Regions from separate parts of the Variovorax sp. AC103 genome, predicted to be linked through region 1. Evidence: riboswitches for the same ligand, from Rfam matches in the RefSeq annotation. Region 1 holds a riboswitch; each other region holds the start of a gene.
What was found. A riboswitch is a leader RNA that binds a small molecule or an ion and turns the genes downstream of it on or off. The one in region 1 is predicted to bind cobalamin.
Positions count from the first base shown of each region.

Region 1 (4,203 bases):
CTGCCCGGAGGCAGGCGCGGCCACCAGCACCGCGGCGCAGGTGGCGCGCGGGGCCGGCGCGCCATCCGGGGTGCCGGTGGGCAGGGATGAGGGGTTTACTGAGGCGTCCACTTGAGGCCGACGTACGCGGTGCGGCCTGCATTGGCATACAGCCGCGCGAACTGGTAGTCCTTGTTGCCCACATTGTCGACGCGCGCCACCAGGTTCAGGTCACGCGTGATCCTGGTGCTGGCCGACAGGTTCAGCAAGGTGTAGCCGCCGAGCTTGACGGTGTTGGCCGCGTCGTCATAGCGCTTGCTCGAGGTCTGCACCTCGGCGCCCAGCGTCCAGCCGGCCACGCGCCAGTCGGCGCCCAGCACGGCGTGGCGCTGCGCACGGCGAGCCAGCAGGTGGTCGGTGGCGAGGTCGCGCGGGTCCTGGTAGTCGAGCGAGGCGCGCAGGGTCACGTCGCCGAAACGCTGGCTGCCCGACAGCGTCACGCCCTGGTAGCGGGCGCGCGCGGTGCTGGCGTAGCAACCGAACGACGAGGCGCAGCCCTTGGCCGTGCCGTCGAACACGATCAGGTTCTGCACGCGGTTGTTGTAGACCACGATGCCCGCCTGGGTGCCGTCTTCGGCGTACTGCAGGCCCAGCTCCACGTTGCGGCTGGACTCGGGCTTGAGCGTGGCCAGGCCGTACTCGCTGAAGCGCTGGTACAGCGTGGGCACGCGGAACGCCGTGCCGGCCGAGGCGGTGAAGCGCAGCGCCGGCGTGATGGCAAAGCCGTAGGCCGCGCTGCCGGTGGTCTTGCCGCCGAACTCGCTGTCCTTGTCGTGGCGCACGTGCAGCTGCAGCGAGTGCGGGCCTTGCACGAAACCGTAGCCCAGCGAAATGGCGTCCTGCGCGCGGTCGCGCGACAGCAGCTTGGACGAGGTGGTGGGCGCGTTTTCGAGCGCGTCTTCGCGGCGTTCGAAGGTGGCGCTCAGCAGGTGCGGGCCGAAGCGGAACTCGTTCTGGAACAGGTAGCCGCGCAGCTTGGTTTCGGTGCGGTAGAACGACGGCTGCGTCTTGTAGACGGTTTGCGAGTCGGTCACCTGCACGCGGGTGCTGTAGACGTCGTTCCACTTGGCCGACCAGGTCAGCCCGGCAGTGCGCAGCGTGTTGTTCGCCTGGTCGTTGGCGAAGGTGATGGGCAGCCGGCTGCGGTACGACACCGTGGCGTCGTAGCCGGCCGTGATGTCGCTGCTGAGCAGCGTGGCGTCCAGGCGCTGGTCGGGCGTGATCTGCAGGCCCAGTTTCAGGTTGCCCGAGGTGCTGCGGTAGCCGTCGCGGTCGGGGCTGGTGAAGCCGTCCTTGCTGGGGGTGCGCTTGTCGACCGGCTGCACGTTGAAGCCCTTGCTTTCCTCGTGCTCCACGCCGAACGCGTAGTCGAGCAGGCCCGACTTGCCGCTCACGCCGCCTTCGATCTTGCGCAGCCCCTTGCTGCCGAAGCCGATGCCCGCGTAGGGCCGCACGCCCTCTTCGCCGCGCCGGGTGAAGAGCTGGATCACGCCGCCCACCGCGTCCGAGCCGTACACCGCGGCGGCCGGGCCGCGCAGCACTTCGATGCGGTCGATCTGCGACAGCGGAATGCCTTCCCAGCCGGCGCCGCCGGTGGATTGCGAGTCGATGCGCACGCCATCGAGGTACACGGCCGTGAAGCGCGTTTCGGCGGCGCGGATGAACAGGCTGGTGGTATTGCCCACGCCGCCGTTGCGCGAGATCTCGATGCCGGGCAGGCGCGCGAGCACGTCGGCCACGCCGGTCGCGCCGCTGCGCTCGATGGCCTGGCGGTCGACGATGGACACGTCGCCCACCAGTTCGGACAGCGCCTGCGGCGTGCGGTTGGCCGTGACCACCGTTTCGCTCAGGGCCGGGGCTTCCTGGGCATGGGCGAGGCCGCCGAAGGCGGACGCCAGCGCCACGCCCAGAGGCAGTTGCAGGCAGGCGAAACGAAGACGGCGCGCAGGCGCGCGGCCACTGGAAAAGCAAACGTGGGAAATCATTGAATGGACCGAACGAACGTCTATACCCCTCGCCGGCCTCCCCGCCGGCGCCATGGGCGCCATGGCTGCCCCTGCGTGGATCGTTCACGCATGCGGCAGCCGCCTTGTTGGCCGGTATCCGGGCTGGCAGAACAACCCCCACCGCCTTCCCAGGCACCTGTTTCAGGGCGCCCAGTGGCTTGGATGGAAAGGGGTTGGCGCCTTGCGGCGCCGTCTGCTTGACCGTTGCGGGGGCAGCGCAGGCGGCTTCGGCCTTGGACCGACCTGCGCGAGGTCGGGGGGCTTCCACTCCTGCTTCCCGTTGAACCGCGGCATGTGAACCAGGCCGCAGGCACCAACGGGCGGCATTTTAGGCCCTGCGGGCTCTTCCTTAAGTCGAAAGTTGCGCCCACCGCTAACATCGGTCGCCATATGCGGCCCGCCTCGGTATTCCTGAATCTTCGTTCGGCGCTGCAGCGTCTGCTGGGTGTTTCCGGCTGGCAATCGATGCTGCTGTGGGCCATCGTGGCCGGGCTGCTCGGCACGCTGGCGACCGAACTCTTCCGCGCGGCGCTCTACCACTTCGAGCACCTGGTGCTCGGCCCCGGCAACGGGCTGGTGCCCATGGCGAAAGGCCTGCCGTGGTGGGCGCGCGTCGCCTGCCCCACGCTCGGCGGGCTGGTGGCGGGGTTGCTGCTGGTATGGGCCGGACGCATCGCTTCGCGCAGCGCCACCTCCGACTACATGGAAGCCATCGTGCTGGGCGACGGGCGCATTCCGGTGGCGCAGACGCTGGTGCGCAGCGCGTCGTCGCTGGTGAGCATCGGCAGCGGCGGCTCCATCGGGCGCGAAGGCTCGATGGTGCAGCTCGCGGCGCTGGCGGCGTCGCTGCTGGGCCGGGTGTTCCGCTTTCCGGTAGAGCGGCTGCGGCTGCTGGTGGCCTGCGGGGCGGCGGCAGGCCTGACCGCGGCCTACAACGCGCCCATCGCGGGCGCTTTCTTCGTCGCCGAGATCGTGCTGGGCTCCATCGCGATGGAAAGCGTGGGGCCGATCATCATCGCCTCGGTGGTCGCCAACGTCGCCATGCGGGCACTGCCCGGCTACCAGCCGCCCTACCGGATGCCGGCGTTCCCGGAGATCCACGGCACCGAGGTCGTGCTGTTCTGCGTTCTCGGCGTGCTGCTGGGCTTCGCGGCCATCGGCTTCCTGCGCGCGCTGCAGGGCAGCCGGGCGCTGTTCTCGCGGCTGCCGCTGGCGCTGCCCTGGCGGCTGGCGCTGGGCGGCCTGCTGATGGGCGCGATCTCGGTGCCGGTACCCGAGGTGTGGGGCAACGGCTACAGCGTGGTCAACGCGGTGCTGCACACGCCGTGGCCGTGGACTTTCATCGCCCTGGTGCTGCTCGCCAAGGCAGCCGCCACGCTGGCCACCGCCGGCTCGGGCGCGGTGGGCGGCGTGTTCACGCCGGCGCTGTTCTTCGGCTGCATGGTCGGTGCGCTGTTCGGCCAGGGGGTGCAGGCGCTGTGGCCGGCGGCCACGTCGGCGCCCTTCGCCTACGCCATCGTCGGCATGGGTGCGTTCCTGGCGGGCGCCACGCAGGCGCCGCTGATGGCGATCCTGATGATCTTCGAGATGACGCTGAGCTACCAGGTCATGCTGCCGCTCATGGCCGCCAGCGTCATCGCGTATTTCGTGGCGCGCTCGGCCAATGCGGGCTCCATGTACGAGATCACGCTGCGGCGCAACGAACAGCGCGACACGCAGCTGCGCCTGCGCGGGCTGCACATGCGCGACCTGGTGCAGCCGGCCGAAACGGTGGTGGGCCCCGGCGCCGGCCGCGAGGCGATGAGCAGGATCTTCCTGCAGCACCCGGTGAAGTACCTGTACGTGGTCGATGCGGACAACCGCTACCTCGGCGTGGTGCCGCTCGCGGCGCTGGGCACTGCGCCCGCCGAGACGACCGCGGGCGCCCTGCTGTCGCAAGCCATCCGGCCGATCACCGCCGACACCGGGCTGGGCGAGGCGCTGCAGCGCTTTCTCGACCACCTGGGCGAACGGCTGCCGGTGATCGAAAGCACCGCCAACCCGGTGCTGCTGGGCGTGGCCGCCAAGAGCGCGTTGCTGGCCACCTACGTGCGCCTGAGCGAGCCATGAAAGGTTTGATCGGCGGGCTGCGAAGCCGCAGAATCGCGACCACGCCGGG
Region 1 covers NZ_CEEDFC010000011.1:214,673-218,875, reverse strand. Annotated here, with positions in the region: gene AC0IYU_RS18015 (cobyrinate a,c-diamide synthase) at 1-84, opposite strand, end outside; gene AC0IYU_RS18010 (TonB-dependent receptor domain-containing protein) at 96-2,024, opposite strand; cobalamin riboswitch at 2,117-2,377, opposite strand; gene AC0IYU_RS18005 (ClcB-like voltage-gated chloride channel protein) at 2,436-4,154, shown strand.

Region 2 (4,203 bases), on a different contig from region 1:
TGGTCGCGCTCCAGCGTCTCGGCCCAGCGCGCACCGGCATGGCCGGAGAAGGCGCGTGCGATGGCCTCGGCCTGCGCGGCATCGACCGGGCCGTGCACATGGCCATCGCGCGCCGACACGGTGTGCCGGCCGCCGCGCGCATCGACGATGCGCCAGACCGGCCCGGCGTCGATGCCGCCCTGCATCTCCAGCCCCATGCGCCGCGGGGGCTGCGCGCGCACGTCCTGCGGCAGCGCCTGCAGCGCTGCTGCGGGCGATACCTGCGCCTGCCCGAAGCGCAACGGTGCGAGCCCTGCCAGCCGTTCCTGGTCCGTAAGGCTGGGGTACCCCACGTACATCATCACCACGCCCGAGGCGAACCACATGACGAACAGCAGGCAGCCGCCGATGCCCAGCCACCGGTGCGTCCAGTAGAGCCAGTGCCGCACGCGCGGCCAGGCGCGGCGCCATGCGGAGGTCATGCCGGAATTCATGCCGGATTTCAGAAGTCGACCAGCGCCGACAGCTCGAACGAGCGCGGCCGGCCCAGCAGCCACTGGTTGCCGCCGTTCGAGAACGACACCGGGTACTTGCGGTCAGCAAGGTTGTAGGCCCGCAGCGCCAGCTTGAGCGACGGGTTCGCCTGCCAGCTCACCGAGGCGTCGGCCACGGTGTACGAACCGATCCTGCGCGTGTTGGCCGCATCGACCTGGCGCGGGCCGACGTAGCGCACGCCGAAGGCGGCCTCCCACTGCGGCAGGAAGCGCCAGCCGAGCCACAGGTTGGCCGCCTCTTCGGGCACGCCGTTGGGCGTGTTGCCCGCGCGCGAGACCAGGCGGCCGTTCACGACCTCGTTGAAGTCCTCGTAGCGCGCGCGCAGCTTGGCCATGTTGGCTTCGAGCCGCAGCGTGGAGGTGAGCGCCAGGTCGAGCGTGGCTTCCAGGCCCTCGGACGACTGCTTGCCGACCTGCTGCGTCTTGTTCGGGTCGTTGGCGTCGCGCGAGAGCAGCTTGTTCTTCTCGATGCGGTAGGCCGCCACGGTCCATGCGCCGCGGCTGTCGGACAGCTGGCGCTTGTAGCCGACCTCCACCTGCCTGCCGGTGCTCAGCTCGAACGGAACCTGCGCGGCCGAAGTGCTGATCAGCGAGGTCAGCGGGTCGGCCGCGCGCGCCACCTGCGCGTAGTACGACTGCGACGCATCGGGCGCGTACACCACGCCGAGGCGGCCGGTGGCGTACTCGAAGGTCTTGCCCAGGTTGTTGGCGGCGTTCTGCAGGTCGGTGCGCGCGACCTTGGCGTGGTCCCAGCGCAGGCTGCCCACCACCGACCATTGCTCGTCGAAGGCCAGCTTGTCTTCGGTGAAGAAGGCGTAGGTGTCGGTCTTGGTCTTGTAGCGCGGCGTGTAGGCCACGGGCGAGGCGTAGTAGCCGGGGTTGAACACGAACGGGTCGATCACCGAGCGCCCGCCGTAAGGCGAGTCGTTGCTGTGCTGGAAGTCGATGCGGTTCACGTCGAAGCCCGCCAGCACCTGGTTGGCCAGCCCGAACACGCTGTGCTTGAAGGTCGCGTCGGTGCGGTTGCCGATCTGCTCCTGGTCGTGGCCGATCTCCAGGTAGTCGCCGCGCGTCACGCGGCGCGTGGTGGCGTTGAAGGTGTAGGTCTCGCTGTTGCGCCAGTGGCGCTTGCTCTCCAGGCGGTAGAGCTGGTTGCGCACGGTGACGGCGCCGTTCGGCGTCCACTGCGCGTCGAGCCGGGTCCACTTGTCGCGGTACTTGATTTCGGCGTCGTCCAGGTTGTAGTTCTGGCGCAGGGTCTGGCTGTTCAGGCGCCCGTCGATCAGCGGCACGCCGTAGTAGCGCTGCGGGGTCTGTCGGCCTTCGTCGTGCGAGAGCGTGAACTGCAGCTGCGGCGACACGTCCAGCCGCACGGCCGCGCCCACGGCCAGGCTCTCGGCCTCGCCGCGCTGCATGAAGCCGTCGGTGGTGCGGTGGCTGATGTCGAAGCGGTACGACAGCTTGTCGTTGATGGCTCCCCCGCTGCCGAAGGCCGCCTGGCGGGTGGCGTCGGAGCCCAGCGTGAGCAGCGCCTCGTTCCGGATGGGCCCGCGCGTGGGCTTCTTGGGCACCACGTTGATGGCGCCGCCGATGGCGCCTTCGCCGTACATCACCGAGGCCGCGCCTCGCAGCACTTCGATGCGGTCGACCGACCAGGTGTCGAACGGAAAGGTGACGGTGCCGGCGCCCGCATACAGGCGCGTGCCGTCGAACAGCTGCATCACCGAGCCGTGGCCCGTGAAGCCGCGCGCCGCCATCGCGGTGCCGCCGTTGCCGGGTCCGGGCGAGCCGGTGATGCCCGTGGCACGGGTGGCCGCGTCGACGACCGACACGTCGCCGCGCGCGCGGATGGTGTCGCCCGTCAGCACCTCGATGCTGGCCGGCGTTTCCAGCGGCGTGAGCCCGAGCCGGCTGCCGGTGGACGTGGGCTCGTCGATGGCCAGCGGGGATTGCCGGTCGGCCTCGATCCGTACCGGGTTCAGGGATGGGCTCTGGCTGGCGTCGGCCGATTCAGCCGGCTGCGCAAGGGAAACGCAAGGCCCGAAGGCCAGGCCCAACCCCAGTGACAGACCTGACAGGCCTGAAAGACCCGACAGCCGCGCCCGACGAAACGGCACGCGCGTACCCATGCCCGGGCGACTTCGCGCCCGTGTTGCTCGACTCATTTAGCTTCTCCTCCGGCCTGCGTCCCCGCAGGCTCACGACCGATGAAGGACGCGACGGGAGAGGCGAAAGGGCTGCCACGGTGAGCGCAAGCGCGAAGCGGCAGGCCCGGACACGCACTCCCGCTGCGTCCGAAGGCGGTTGCGAAGGCCGGTATCCGGGCTCGCGGAGCGCCGCTGTGTGCCGAATGGAGCACACGACGACAGAAACCCTCGCCTTCCCACGCCGAAGCGCAGTGACTGCCGAGCCTTCAAGAAAGAGGCTCGCGCGTGAGGATTTCCAGATCCGCTGACCGTTGCGGGGGCAGCGCAGGCTTTGACGCGTCTTCAACGACGCGGCGCACCTGCTTCCCGTTTAACCCCAGGGCCATGCGACATGGACCCGGGGCACCTTCGAACCGTGGTTGGGTGCAGTTATAAAAAGTTAACGCACCGAACCGGCGGGATTATAGGGAGCCGGGCGTGCCGTCGGGCCCGAACAGCCGCCGCATCATGGCCACGCCGGCCGCCAGCGCGTTCGAGTAGCTCGGATACGGCCGGAGCGCCGCTTCGAGGGGCAGATACACATGGGTGCGCTCGCCCGGCGCGCCGGTCACCTCGGCGGGGTCGGCCGCTGCTTCCATCAGCAGCCAATAGAACTCGCCGACCTCCAGCTCGTGGATGGTGAGCGCGATGTTCCTGGGCGAGGGCATTGGGCGGTATGAAAAGGGGCTGAGTGTTGAATGCCTGGAGGACGCGAGCCGTTGACAGCTCCCGGGCTTCTCCTACAGAGCACACCGGTGGGTCGGCCTACTGTTTTACATGCAACCCGTCAGCGGGTCCTTGTTCTTTGCAAAACCTTCCCAGGAGGCGACATGAAACCCTTCAGCCTTGACCCGAGCATGCGGGCGACCATCGGCGGCGCGTTCTATCCCACGGGCTACTCGATGGTGATGTTCGCCAAGCTGGAAGACGCCAGCCGCGTCGGCCAGCAGCTGATCGACAACGGCATGAGCGGCGACGACATCTTCCTGCTGCCGCCGAAGGCCGTGCTGTCGCAGATCACGCCGACCGTCGAACTCGCCGACGACCCGTTGCCCTCCGCCGGCACCGAAGGCGCCACGGTGCGTGCGTATACCAAGCTTGCGCAGGAAGGCCATGCCGCGCTGCTGGTCAAGACCGACGACCGCGAAACCGCCGACAAGCTGATGGAGGCGGTGCGCACCGTGCCCTATGCCATGGCGCAGCGCTACCGCACCCTGGTCATCGAAGACCTCTGAACCCGGCGCGCGGGTGGGCGTGAGCCTCAGCCCGGCACGGCCATCGACACGGCGCGCTGGACCACGTCACGGGCCATGGCCTGTGCCAGTTCGTGTTCGCCGAGGAACACGGTGGCCGAGGTTTCCTGCGTGAGCAGGCGTGCCTCCTGCTCGTTGTGACTGCGGATCACGGTCTGGATCGTGGGGTTGAGCGTGCGCGCGGTTTCCATCATCTGGCGCACGTTGATGGCGTCGGGCGTGGCCACCACC
Region 2 covers NZ_CEEDFC010000004.1:24,851-29,053, reverse strand. Annotated here, with positions in the region: gene AC0IYU_RS06740 (PepSY domain-containing protein) at 1-461, opposite strand, end outside; gene AC0IYU_RS06735 (TonB-dependent receptor) at 482-2,650, opposite strand; cobalamin riboswitch at 2,828-3,104, opposite strand; gene AC0IYU_RS06730 (hypothetical protein) at 3,142-3,387, opposite strand; gene AC0IYU_RS06725 (hypothetical protein) at 3,550-3,954, shown strand; gene AC0IYU_RS06720 (cation:proton antiporter domain-containing protein) at 3,981-4,203, opposite strand, start outside.
Region 2: linked by a shared signal. The riboswitch ahead of AC0IYU_RS06735 (TonB-dependent receptor) and the one ahead of AC0IYU_RS18010 (TonB-dependent receptor domain-containing protein) in region 1 are both predicted to bind cobalamin.

Region 3 (4,203 bases), on a different contig from region 1:
GGGTCGTCGCCATGGCTGTGCGGCACGGCATCGTCATGGTGGTGGCCGCCCAGGCCGTGTTCCACCGCGAAGTCGCGGAACTTGCAGCCGTCGCAGGGCATGAGCGCGATCGGCGCGCCGCGCCGCAGGTCGTTCACGCGCTGCTCCAGCAGCGCGAAGATCTCGGGCTCGAAGCCGAAGTACCGGGTCGAGACGAAGCGGATCGTCGGGTACTGCGCCTTCAGGTTCTCGACCTGGCGCGCGATGCGCTCGACCAGCGTGCCGTTGAACAGGTAGTAGGGCAGCACCACCACCTGCTTCATGCCCTGCAGGCTCTGGCGCTGCACGGCCTTCTCCAGGCGCGGGTAGGTGATGCCCGTGAAGGCAAGGTCCACCAGCTCGTGGTCGGTCTCCTCCAGCAGCCAGCGCGCCATCTTCGCCATGTCGCCGTTGGCCTGCCGGTCCGACGAGCCCCGGCCCAGGATCACCACGCCGGTGGTGGTCGGGTCGGGCATGTCGAGCGCCTGCATCGCGCCCTTCAGGCGGCGCCGCAGGATCGCCAGGATCGGGTCGCAGGCCGTGAGGTGCGGCGCATACAGGAACTGCACCATCGGGAACTTGAGCCGCGCACCGTCGATGGCCTGCGGAATGTCCATCTTCACGTGGCCCGCCGCATTGAGGATGAGCGGCACCACGACCACGCGTTGCGCGCCCTCGGCCGCGCGGCGCAGCCCCTCGCTCATCGTGACTTCGGAGAACTCGATGAAGCAGACCTCGATGCGCCAGCCCGGTTGCCGCTCGCGCCACTGCGCCGCGAAGGCCTCGATCTCGTCGTTGCCGGATTTTTCGCGCGAGCCGTGGCCCACCAGAAGAATGGTTTCGGTGCTCATGGGGTGTCCTGCAGGAGGGTCTGGACGGGAACGCTCGCGCGCCGGAAGCGGTGCGTGAAGCTCGCGTCGTAGAGTTTGGATTTGGCCAGCGTGGTCCATTGCCGCGCGCCCAGCGTGGGGCTCGCGATGATCATCGACTGGCTCACGATGCGGGCCTCGCGGCACAGCGCCTGGATGGTGGCGACCGTGCCGCGCACGATCTTTTCCTCGCCCGGCCAGCTCGCCTTGTGGACCACCACCACAGGGGCGTCGGGCGACCAGCCGGCGACCGTCAGCGCGGCCGTGACCTTGCCCATGAGCGTGATGCTCAGGAAGATGCACAGCGTGCTGTGGTGCGCGGCCAGCGCCTCCAGCGACTCGCCTTCGGGCATCGGCGTGCGGCCCTCGACGCGCGTGAAGATCACGGTCTGCGTGACTTCGGGCAGCGTGAGGCTCTCCACCGCCGCCGCCGCAGAGGCCATGGCGGAAGACACGCCCGGCACCACGCCGATCGGTACGCCCGCCGCATCCAGCGGCTGCACCAGCTCGATGAGCGCACCGTACAGGCCCGGGTCGCCGGTCTGCAGGCGCACCACGGTATGGCACCGCGCGGCCTGCGCAATGAGCCAGGCGGACATCTGCTCGAGCGTCATGTCCTTGCTGTCGGCAATCGCGCAGTCGGGCGGCGCCCAGCGCGTGGCGGCTTCGCTCACGAGCGAGCCCGCGAACAGGATGGCCCCGGCGCGTTCGACCAGGCCTCGGCCCTTGACGGTGATGAGTTCCGGGTCACCCGGACCCGCGCCGACGAACCAGACGGTTCCCGGCGTGCACGCTCCCTGCGGAGCGCTGCTTGGAGCGATGGCTCGCTCGTTCATGATGTTTCCTCCGCGCCCGCCGCGCGACTGATGGTCGTTACGACCCGGCGGGAGGGGGAAATCGGGAGGCGTCAGCGAATGCTGTTCTGGCGGATGACCTGATGCATCGAGCCGGACGCAATGCGTCGCCCGCCGATCCTCGCCCACCGCAAGGTCATGCGCTGGTCGTCAGGCCGGTCTCCGGGCTCGCGAGCGGAGGGCCATCGGCTCTCCTGCAAAGACCGCCTTCCCGTGCCGTTCGTGACACAGTGGCGTGGGACCGGATCCCGGGGTCTTGCTTCTGACTCGCTTACCGTTGCGGGGGCAGCGTCGGCATGGCGCGGTGTTCTCCACCGCCGCGCACCGACTTCCCGTTTCACCCTGGCCGCCCCGCCGTTTCCACGGGGCGCCAGGACACCTGACAACGCGGGCGGAGTGTATCAGCCGCATGCGGCGACTTGCCCCGCAAGGCCCTGCCCTCGCCGCCCGGCGGCGCGCTCAGATGCCGGTGAGCCCGCCGGTGCACATCAGCGTCTGGCCGCTCACGTAGTCGGACTCCGGCGCGCACAGCAGGTACACCGCGCCGGCCGCTTCTTCGGGCGTGCCGCCGCGTCCCAGCGGAATCGACTGCTCCATCATCGCCAGCAGCCCGGGGTTGATGCCGACCTTGATCTCGCGGCCCTCGATGTTCGCGGTGGAGGCCTGCGCAGTGCTCGCGGTCAGCCGCGTCTGGATGAAGCCGAAGGCCACGCAATTGACCGTGACGTTCATGCGGCCCCACTCCTTGGCCAGCGTCTGCGTGAGCCCGACGATGCCGGCCTTGGCGGTCGAATAGTTGGCCTGCCCCGCGTTGCCGAAGAGGCCGGCCACCGACGAGATGTTGACCACCTTGCGCACCACGCGTTGCCCTGCTTCGGTCTCTGCCTTCGACAGCGCACGGATCACCGGCTGCGCCGCGCGCAGGATGCGAAAGGGCGCCGTGAGATGCACGTCGATCATCGCGTACCACTGCTCGTCGGTCATCTTCTGCACCACGCTGTCCCAGGTGTAGCCGGCGTTGTTGACGACGATGTCCAGGCCCTTGTATTCGCTCACCGCCGTGCCGACGAAGCGCTCGGCGAAGTCCGGCGCGGCCACGCTGCCGACGCAGGCCACGGCCTCGCCGCCCGCCGCGCGAATGGCCTGCACGGTGTCTTCGGCCGGCTCGGCATCGAGGTCGTTGACGACGATGCGCGCGCCTTCGGAGGCGAGCTTCAACGCGATGGCGCGGCCGATGCCGCGGCCTGAGCCGGTGATGAGGGCGACCTTGCCGGCGAGTTTGGGTGTCATGTCTCTTGTCTTTCCTGAAGTGATGTCAGCGCAGCGCCACCAGCGCCTCGCCCGCGATGCGCGCCTGCCCGTACTGGTTGGCGCTGAGCACCTCGATGCGCACGCAGGGCTCGCCGTTGTGCTCGAGCTTCTCGACCACGCGGCCGGTGCAGCGCACCGCGTGGCCCAGGTGCGTGATGCCCTGGAAGCGCACGTCGAAGCGGCGCAGCTGCGACTGCGGCGCCCATTGCGTGAGCAGGCGGCCGAGCCAGGCCATGCCCAGCATGCCCTGCGCGAACACGTCGGGCATGCCGGCCTTGCGCGCGAAGTCGGTGTCGATGTGAATCGGGTTGTGGTCGCCCGAGGCACCCGCGAACAGCGCGAGTGCGGTGCGGTTCACCGGCGGCAGCTGCAGCGCGGGCAGTTCGTCGCCGACTTGAACGGCGTCGTGGGTCAGGGCCTTCATCGGTGTTCCTTCAGTGGCGGCAGACGATCACCGCGCGCAGTTCGGCGACCAGCTCGTCGCGCTGGTTGGTGGCGCGCGAGGTCTTCACGACGAATTCGAGCGCGCCGTTCTTCTTGTCGTAGATGTCGGTGATGGTGGAGCGCACCGTCACCGTGTCGCCCACGCAGGCCGGGCGGTGGTAGCTGAAGCTCTGCTCGCCGTGCAGCAGTTTCGACAGCGGAATCTGCAGGTCGGCGAGCAGCCGGTCGGACGCGCCCGAGTCGAGCTCGGCCGCGAACAGGAACGTGGGCGGCGCGGGCAGGTCGGGGTAGCCGGCGTCGCGCGCAGCGGCGGCATCGGTGTAGAGGGGGTCGGTCTCGCCGATGGCCTTGGCGAAGAACTGCAGCCGCGTGCGCTCGATGGGCAGCACCGAGGGCGGCAGTTCGTGGCCGATCCATTTCTTGTCGATCATGGGGCGGCCTTCACACGCGTTCGTACAGCGTGACCACGCACGCGCCGCCCAGCCCGAGGTTGTGCTGCAGCGCGAGCCGCGCACCCTCGACCTGGCGCTTGTCGGCCGTGCCGCGCAGCTGCTGGACCAGCTCCGTGCACTGCGCCAACCCGGTGGCGCCTAGCGGGTGCCCCTTCGACAGCAACCCGCCCGACGGGTTGGTGACCACCCGGCCGCCGTAGGTGTTGTCCCCGTCGAGCACGAACTTCTCCGCGCCGCCCACCGGGCACAGGCCCA
Region 3 covers NZ_CEEDFC010000009.1:51,643-55,845, forward strand. Annotated here, with positions in the region: gene AC0IYU_RS14880 (sirohydrochlorin chelatase) at 1-869, opposite strand, end outside; gene cobM (precorrin-4 C(11)-methyltransferase) at 866-1,723, opposite strand; cobalamin riboswitch at 1,878-2,139, opposite strand; gene AC0IYU_RS14890 (SDR family NAD(P)-dependent oxidoreductase) at 2,201-3,031, opposite strand; gene AC0IYU_RS14895 (MaoC family dehydratase) at 3,057-3,476, opposite strand; gene AC0IYU_RS14900 (MaoC family dehydratase N-terminal domain-containing protein) at 3,487-3,927, opposite strand; gene AC0IYU_RS14905 (lipid-transfer protein) at 3,938-4,203, opposite strand, start outside.
Region 3: linked by a shared signal. The riboswitch ahead of cobM (precorrin-4 C(11)-methyltransferase) and the one ahead of AC0IYU_RS18010 (TonB-dependent receptor domain-containing protein) in region 1 are both predicted to bind cobalamin.